Regions from separate parts of the Rhizobium sp. NLR10b genome, predicted to be linked through region 2. Evidence: predicted binding sites of a transcription regulator. Region 2 holds the regulator's gene; each other region holds the start of a gene.
The links. Region 2 encodes PhoB, which activates phosphate uptake and scavenging genes when phosphate is short. Its sites were predicted from a motif close to TGTCATNNANCTGTCAT; they were not measured.
Positions count from the first base shown of each region.

Region 1: a site for PhoB is predicted at 910-926, ahead of HJB91_RS07790 (DUF47 family protein). Genes of this name have one in related genera too.
Region 3: a site for PhoB is predicted at 856-872, ahead of HJB91_RS17705 (DUF1045 domain-containing protein). Genes of this name have one in related genera too.
Region 4: a site for PhoB is predicted at 1,274-1,290, ahead of HJB91_RS20420 (UDP-2,3-diacylglucosamine diphosphatase). Genes of this name have one in related genera too.

Region 1 covers NZ_JABDWV010000004.1:139,828-142,026, reverse strand. Annotated here, with positions in the region: gene HJB91_RS07795 (inorganic phosphate transporter) at 1-181, opposite strand, end outside; gene HJB91_RS07790 (DUF47 family protein) at 181-822, opposite strand; gene HJB91_RS07785 (GNAT family N-acetyltransferase) at 987-1,478, opposite strand; gene tldD (metalloprotease TldD) at 1,493-2,199, opposite strand, start outside.
Region 2 covers NZ_JABDWV010000003.1:264,967-267,165, forward strand. Annotated here, with positions in the region: gene pstB (phosphate ABC transporter ATP-binding protein PstB) at 1-54, shown strand, start outside; gene phoU (phosphate signaling complex protein PhoU) at 98-811, shown strand; gene phoB (phosphate regulon transcriptional regulator PhoB) at 972-1,655, shown strand; gene HJB91_RS06205 (GcrA family cell cycle regulator) at 1,949-2,199, opposite strand, start outside.
Region 3 covers NZ_JABDWV010000010.1:52,007-54,205, reverse strand. Annotated here, with positions in the region: gene HJB91_RS17705 (DUF1045 domain-containing protein) at 43-780, opposite strand; gene HJB91_RS17700 (FAD-binding oxidoreductase) at 895-2,073, opposite strand; gene mnmD (tRNA (5-methylaminomethyl-2-thiouridine)(34)-methyltransferase MnmD) at 2,072-2,199, shown strand, end outside.
Region 4 covers NZ_JABDWV010000012.1:132,011-134,209, forward strand. Annotated here, with positions in the region: gene HJB91_RS20415 (MFS transporter) at 1-236, opposite strand, end outside; gene HJB91_RS20420 (UDP-2,3-diacylglucosamine diphosphatase) at 401-1,213, opposite strand; gene HJB91_RS20425 (hypothetical protein) at 1,331-1,819, shown strand; gene HJB91_RS20430 (histidine phosphatase family protein) at 2,004-2,199, shown strand, end outside.

The DNA of each region.
Region 1 (2,199 bases), on a different contig from region 2:
ACAGGAAGGCGATGAAATTGAAGAATGCCGCCCAGAAGACCGCATATTGCGGCCTCAGGACCCGTGTCGAGACGATTGTCGCGATCGAGTTGGCCGCATCATGCAGGCCATTGAGAAAATCGAACAGCAGTGCGACGCCGATCAGGCCGACAAGAAGCGGAAGAGCGAGGGCGGCTTCCATCAGACATTCTCGATCACGATGCCGCTGATCTCGTTGGCGACGTCCTCGAAACGGTCGACCACCTTCTCCAGCTCGCCGTAGATCTCGCTGCCGATCATATAGGCCATCGCATTGCCGGCGCCGTGCCGGCGAAACAGATCCTTGAGCCCCTGCTCGTGCAACTCGTCGGAGCGCCCTTCCACCTGCGTGACCTGCTCGACGATGGCAGAAAGCCGCGGCGCATTGGCGCTGATGCGATCAAGCAAGGGAATGGCCTCGGCAATGAGATTGGCAGCTTCCACAACGGTCTTGCCCATTTCCTGCATCCGTGGATCGAAGCTGGTCTGCTCGAAGAGCCGGATGGTTTTGACGGTTTTGTGCATCATGTCGATCGCATCATCCATGGATTGGATGAGATCCTTGATGTCGCCACGATCGAAAGGTGTGATGAAACTCCGCCGGACGGCCAGCATGACTTCGCGCGTTATATCGTCGGCCTGATCTTCCAACCGCACGATCGTTTCGCATTGATGCTCGATCTCTATTCCCGACAGCAACCTGTCCAGAGCCTGTGCGGCGTCGACGATCGTTCTGGAATGTTGTTCGAAAAGGACGAAGAACCGGTCTTCGCGCGGCATCAACTTTCGAAACCAACCCAGCATGAACACCTCGCAATCCTGGTCTGCGCTATGAACGACGAGCCGTCCTAAACCCTATCCCGTTGAAGAGATAGGGCCGAATTTCGGTTTGTGACAGATTTATGACAGTTGTGCCGCGGCAGGGACATGGCCGTTGCCGGCAGCTGAACCCTTTCCGCCATCGGCGGTCAGCCGACCTTGTACCGGTAAAACTTGCTGTCCACCGCCATCAGCGGGAAGGAGCGGGGCAGGGCGCTCTTGGCAATTTCGGTAAAGCCGTTCTTTTCGTAGAAGCGCTGGGCGGCGACGAACTTGTCCGTCGTGCCGAGGAAGATGTCGGTGAGGCCGGCATCTCTGGCGTGGTCAAACAGGCGCTCGAGAAGCCGCGCCGCCACGCCGTGCTCGCGGCCGCGCACCTCGGCGGCGACGAACATCTTGCGCAGCGCCGCCTGATTGTTGCCGATGTCCTTCAGCCCAAGGGTGCCGACGATGGCGCCGTCCTTGACGGCGACCCAGAACTGACCTTTGCCGGACTGGTAGAAATCCGGGATGACCCGGAGATCGGGCTGCGCATCGGCAGTGATATCGATGCCGAACTCCTCGCGCTGGATCGGCAGGATCACCGACAGCACGTCATCGGCATCGCCTTCGGCAAAGGCTCTGATTTCGATCTCTCCCATCAGATCCTCCCGCCTCAGGCCTGGGTGCCGCCGACGGTGACCTGATCCATGCGCAGATGCGGCTGGCCGACGCCGACCGGAACCCATTGGCCGGCCTTGCCGCAATTGCCGATGCCGGTATCGAGCTTCATGTCGTTGCCGATCATCGACACCCGCTTCATCGCATCCGGGCCGTTGCCGATCAGCATCGCCCCCTTGATCGGCGCGCCGATCTTGCCGTTTTCGATCAGATAGGCCTCGGTGCAACCGAAGACGAATTTGCCGGAGGTGATGTCGACCTGGCCGCCGCCAAAGGAGACGGCATAGACGCCCTTCTTCACCGAGGCGATGATTTCTTCCGGAGTCTTGTCGCCGCCGAGCATATAGGTGTTGGTCATGCGCGGCATCGGCACGTGGGCATAGCCCTGGCGGCGGCCGTTGCCGGTGGGCGCCATGCCCATCAGCCGGGCGTTCTGCCGGTCCTGCATATAGCCGACGAGCTTGCCGTTCTCGATCAGCACGTTGTAGCCCGACGGTGTACCCTCGTCGTCGATGGTGATCGAGCCGCGGCGGTTGTCGATCGTGCCGTCGTCGACGACGGTGACGCCGGGCGCGGCAACGATCTGGCCGAGAAGCCCTGAAAAGGCCGAGGTCTTCTTGCGGTTGAAATCCCCTTCCAGCCCGTGGCCGACCGCCTCGTGCAGCATGACGCCCGGCCAGCCGGAGCCGAGAACGACATCCA
Region 2 (2,199 bases):
ACCAACCCCGACGATCCACGCACCCAGGATTACATCATGGGTCGCTTCGGCTGATCCCGGCGACACGAAGCTTTCCGTTATTCGAGGACAAAGCCCCATGGCATCGACACATATTTATTCCGCCTATGATGATGATCTGAAGTTCCTCTCCAGGCGGATTTCCGAAATGGGCGGCCTGGCCGAACAGATGGTCGCGGAATCCGTCCGGGCGCTGGTCAACGGCGATACGGCGCTGGCGCAAAAGGTCATTTCCGACGATGTGATCCTCGATCACACCGAACGCGAGATTGGCGACAAGGCGATCGTCACCATCGCCCGCCGTCAGCCGATGGCCTCGGACCTGCGCGAGATCATGGGTTCGATCCGCATCGCCGCCGATCTCGAACGCGTCGGCGACCTCGGCAAGAACACCGCCAAGCGCGTCATCGCCGTGCAGAGCACAGGCGTGCCGCGCAAGCTCGCCCGCGGCCTCGAGCACCTCTCCGAGCTGGCGCTCGTCCAGCTCAAGGAAGTGCTCGACGTCTATACGACACGCGCCGCCGACAAGGCGACCGCCATCCGCGAACGCGACAACGAGATCGACGCGATGTACACCTCGCTGTTCCGCGAGCTCTTGACCTACATGATGGAAGATCCGCGCAACATCACGAGCTGCACGCATCTGCTCTTTTGCGCCAAGAACATCGAGCGCATCGGCGACCATGCCACCAACATCGCCGAGACGATTTACTACATGGCGACGGGCGCCCAGCCGGAAGGCGATCGTCCGAAGGATGACAGTGCCAACACCGTCGGCGCCGCGACGGAATAATTGTTCCGAACGAGCCGCCCGGGCCAGCCGCCCGGACCAGTCACTTGCGTGCGCGCCCGTTCGGGGCGCGCAAAGAGGTCGCAGCCAATTTCTGTATTTGCGCAGGACGCCTGCTTAAATCGTCCCGGTTTAACGCTTGTGCGCGAGGAGACGGACACGCATGATCCCGAGAGTCGCAGTTGTTGAAGACGAGGAAGCGCTGAGCGTGCTTCTTCGCTATAATCTTGAGGCGGAAGGCTTTGAGGTCGATACCATCCTGCGCGGCGACGAGGCCGAGATCAGGCTTCAGGAGCGCACGCCCGACCTTCTCATCCTCGACTGGATGCTGCCCGGCGTCTCCGGCATCGAACTCTGCCGGCGCCTGCGCATGCGGCCGGAAACCGAGCGGCTGCCGATCATCATGCTGACGGCGCGCGGCGAGGAGAGCGAGCGTGTGCGCGGACTGTCCACCGGCGCCGACGATTACGTCGTCAAGCCCTTCTCGACCCCCGAGCTCGTCGCCCGCGTCAAGGCGATGCTGCGTCGGGCCCGTCCCGAGGTGCTGTCCTCGGTGCTGAAATGCGGCGATATCGAGCTCGACCGCGAAACCCATCGTGTCCACCGCAAGAGCCGCGAAGTCCGCCTCGGCCCGACCGAATTCCGGCTGCTGGAATTCCTGATGTCGTCGCCGGGCCGGGTCTTTTCCCGTTCGCAGCTGCTGGACGGCGTCTGGGGCCACGACATCTATGTCGACGAACGCACCGTCGACGTCCATGTCGGCCGCCTGCGCAAGGCGCTGAATTTCTCCAACATGCAGGACGTCATCCGCACCGTCCGCGGCGCCGGTTATTCGATGGAGGCCTGAAGGCTGAGGGAGTGTGGGGTTGGCGTTCCCGCCAAACGCACGGCAGTACGGCTTGTGAGGCCCGCCTTGTCGTCCATCGTCGCCGCTGCGGAGCCAGCGTCGTTGCGCCGGCGAGGCTTATGCGTCTCGGCACCACCTTTCCATCGCGCCTGCAAAGCCGACTTGTCCCGGCGCCACCTCTCCTCCGTCAAGCCCTGGCATGACGGAGTGTGGGGGTTGCTAAACGCAAAGGTCACTTCCCACTCGAATAAGAAACGGCGGCCCGTTTTTTATGTCTGGCTATACCGGTCCGCTCAGCTGACCCGCGCCGCCGCCCGGCGGCGTTCGTTGATCGGCTGATAGGCAAGCTTCTGATGATAGCTGCAATAGGGCGAATTGTCCGGGGATTCGCAGCCGCAGAAATGGAAATCTTCCTTGAGCGGATCGCCGACCGGCCACTTGCAGGTGCGTTCGGTGAGCTCCGTCAGGCCGAGGCGGCGGGAAATCGGCACCACCACGTTGCCCTTCGGCACATATTCCATTTCCTCGACTGTATCGATCTCGA
Region 3 (2,199 bases), on a different contig from region 2:
GCCGGAATGTCGAGACGGAAACTGCGCAGCAAAATTTCTCTGTCATTCACAATGGCTTAGCTTGATATCGGCTCGGGCGATCCTGCGCGCGCTGACCTTGCCCATCGGGTGGAGCGAGTGAACGCGGAAGGGGCCGCCGGTGCCTTCCTCGATCATCAAAGCCACATTCGAAACCATCACCGGCTCCCTCAAGACGGGCTCGAAGATCGTTCGCAGCACCGGCTCGATGCGGGGCATGTCGATCGCATTGATGGGGCCCGTCACCGGCATATGGAAGCGGAACTCCTCCATCACATAGGGATTGCCCCAACGATGCAGATTGGCAAATTGCGCCGCCGACAACCCGTCGGGATCACTTCGCTCGATGTCGGCTTCACTCAGCGGCGCCCGGAAACGATCAAACTCCTGGACGATCGCCGAAGCCAGATACTGGATCGGCTCACAGGGAGCGCTCGGCATCAGGCTGTAAAAACTGCCGAGCCGGGCGATCTCCAGACGGGGAATCTGGAAAGGGGCATAGGTCCCGGCAAAACGCATGAGATCGCGCAGGAGTTGCGATTCCGACGTGCCGGCGGACAGGTGAAAAGGCGCCTTCAAAACACCGTGAAAACCATAGCGTCGCGGCACGGCGGTATAAAAGGCGATCTCGTGAATGCCGAGGCCGCGGACGGCCGGAGGCTCCACCATATCGCCCGAAAACACGTTTCGGCCTAGCCAATTGGCGGCCACGAGCGACAGGGGGTCGCTCGCCGGAGGCGTGAAGCAAATGGCATAGCGCATGCAATTTCCTCCATCAAGGAAGTGAGCGCCGGCAAGATCCGGCGCTGCCGATGCGCAAGCAGATAGGTGATTTGCATGACAGAATAACGAAACGCAGCTGTATCTAATTCACGTTTAACGTGAAGCGACAGCAATATGGCTTGATATCGCGAAGCTTTCCGGCAGCGAAAATTCACAATCTGTATCGCCGGCGATACAAATCGCAGCTTCCGCCAGCCGATGCGCCAGTCCGAAGCTGACCTTGAAACCGCCGGTCAGTGCGATCAATCGGGGATGGACGGGATGGCGGCCGATCATCGGATCGCGGTCGATGGCCTTCGGGCGAAGCCCTGCCCAGCGCTCGATGACAGGGGCGTTGCGGAGCGCCGGCGCGATCGCCCGCGCCGCCTCGATCAGCGCGTCGAGTTGCGCGTCGGTCGAGCCGGGATCGTCAAAGCGGTTCTCGCTGGTGCTGCCGATTGCCGCATACCCGCCTTCGTGCGCCACCAAGTAGAGCCCATCGAGGAAGATCGTCGGCAGCGCCGGGTCGACATCGGCCCTCAACAGCGCCGCCTGCCCCTTCACTGGCTGGCCGAGCGGCCTTTTCGCCCCCGGCGTCAGCTCCTGCAGCAACGGAAAGGACTGATGGCCGGCAGCCAGGATGCAGCGGCTGAAGGCAATGGTTTCGCCGCCAATTTCCGCGGTGCCACGATCGGGATCGAGGGCGGCAACGGCCGCATGCTCCATGATACGCACGTGTTTTGCCCGCCGCAGCAAGGCGATGAGCGCTGAGATCAATGAGCGGGGCGCAACACGGGCGGCGAGCGTATCATGCACGAAGCCACTTTCGCCGGCAGATGCGTCGGGCCAACCACCGACTGGCGCCCTGTCGAGCACATGCCAGTGGAAGTGGCGTTCGCCTGCCCGCCAATGGCGTTCGGCGTCCCCGGAATGGCCGCGGGCGATGCGCTTGAGATGCGGCTTCGGCAGCGGGATCAGCCGCCCAGACCTGTTGTAGCCAGCCGAAAGCCCGATTTCGGCCTCAAGCGTGGCAATTTCGGTTTCAAGCGAGACCAACGCGTCGAACTGGAACTGCTTTTTCTCCGACCACTGGTCCGGCATATGCGGCATCAGCGCGCCGAGCAGGCCGCCGCTCGCGCCTCCGCCCAAGCTGCCGGCGTCGGCGAGGAGGGTGCTCATGCCGCGGCGTTCGGCATGGACGGCAGCCCAGAGACCCATGATGCCACCGCCGACGATCAGCAAATCGCAAGAAGATTGACCGGGCGCTTGCTGAGGACTATCGGCTTTTTCCATGAAAGACGTGAACCCCGATAAGATTGGCGCGGGCGCGCCGCAGCCGCTCGAATGGCGCGACGGCGATATGCCCTATTCCACCGCCTTTGGCGATCATTTTTATTGCCAGACCGATGGCCGGCTGGA
Region 4 (2,199 bases), on a different contig from region 2:
TCCTTCATGCGGTCGGCGATCATGGCGACGACAGGCGCCACCAAGACTCGAACCACCATCGGTATGGCGAGGATAATGCCGATTTCATGGTCGCTGAAACTATGGGTTTCCAGCCATACCGGGAAGAATGGCAGCACGACGCCATTGACGAGCAGCGGCGCGCAATAAGACAGCGCACTGAGCAGCCGGAAGCGCGGCGGCGCTCCCTCACCCGTGGAATGTTGAGCGGGAATCATCTGTGGACCTGAAGGAAACTGGATGTTTTCCTAACACACCACCCGGGGGGCGACTATTGCGAGAAATAGCAGTCCGGAAACGTTTTAGAAAATAAATATGGCCTGTTACCTCGCGGTAACGGCTAAATTGCCGGCGAGCCGCCGCGACAGCGACGGCCGTAAAATCACGCCGCCTGCGGGGCGAGTTCCGCCTCTTCGGTACTCTCGATGGCGGTAAGCGCCGGTACGGCGGTGGCAAGCGCCCGCCAGGTGATCAGTTCGAAGGTGCCGTCGGCATGTTCGGCAACCGCCGTGCAGCTTTCCACCCAGTCACCCGTGTTGATGTAGCGAATGCCGTCCATATCCTGGATCATGGCGTGGTGGATGTGGCCGCAGATCACGCCGTCGGCGCCGCTCTTGCGGGCCTCTTCGGCGACGACGCGCTCGAACTCGCCGATGAAATTGACCGCGTGCTTGACCTGCAGCTTCGCCCAGGCGGAGAACGACCAATAAGGCATGCCGAGGCGGCGGCGTACGGCCGCGAGCAGGATGTTGATGCGGATCGCCGTATCATAGGCCCAGTCGCCGAGATAGGCGAGCAGGCGGGCGTTGCGGACGACGACATCGAACTCGTCGCCGTGCAGGATCAGGTATCTCTTGCCGTCCGCGCCGTCATACATCATACGCTCGACGACCTCGATGCCGCCGAAATGCATGCCCGGGAAGTCGCGCAGAAATTCGTCGTGATTGCCTGGGATATAAACGACGCGCGTGCCCTTGCGCGCCTTGCGCAACAGCTTCTGGACGACGTCGTTGCAGACCTGCGGCCAGTACCAGCTGCGTTTCAGACGCCAGCCGTCGACGATATCGCCGACGAGCACGATGGTGTCTGCCTCGTGGTAGCGCAGGAAATCGAGCAGGAAATCAGCCTTCGCGGCCTTCGAGCCGAGATGAATATCGGAAATGAAGAGCGTGCGGAAATGTCTGGGTTCCATCATGTTTGTCACGAACAGTGCTCGTGCCCCATCTTTCATCTAGCCCTCCAAAACCAGACTCGTGTTTCAGGAAGATGACAAGCTGGGGAAAAGCCCTGCAGACCGACCCATACCGTCTGGATGGTAAACGCCGATCCCGTCGGTCACGAAGGTCGCAAAACCGAAATCGGAAATCCGATCACCATAATTTCGTGCCGCGAGGTTCTAGATCTTTCCCGCATGCCGAGAATCAAATTAACAGCAGGTGCCGATTTGGCGTATCCTTGGGGGTTGATGATGCATGTCCGCACCGCGACGATAATGATTTCTATTGCAATACTTGCAGGCTGTGCACCGACGCAGCAGGATTATGATGCGACCGTCACGTTGCTGCAAGGCAGCACCAGAGCGAGAAATGAGTTCGTCAAAGTGTGCGCAAAGGATTTCGATGCAAATGCGCGTCGCACCGCCGGGATCGTGACAAACGTCTCTGACAAGGACGCTCCGAGGGTCGCCTGCCAGCGATATCTGGCGGCCGCGATCTCCGGTCGGGCCACGTATCAGGATCTGCTCGACATCAAGGCTCACCGGTTTACGCCAAAGCTCGTCAAGATCTTCCAGGGCCGCTGATAGCGCGGAAGACCCTCCCTCGCTCCTTGATTTTGGAACCGAGTGAACAAGATCGACGGGCCAAGCGGATTGGGGCAAGCGGCGACCAGACGCTCGCCCCCTTTTCCGACCGACGATATTGCCCTGCCAATCGAGCGCGTTCATGATGACGACGATTCCATATCCGATGAAGCGGGGATGGCCGATGCGTCTCTTTCTCGTTCGCCACGGCGAATCCCTCGGCAACATCAACGAACAGGCCTACCGTCAGTTCGGCGATCATAACGTGCCGTTGACCGAGTGGGGCTATCGCCAGGCGGCGGAGGCAGGCGCTGTCATCGCCTCGTACCTGAGAGGGCTGCCGAGCGAGGGATTCCAGAAGCTGCATATCTGGTATTCGC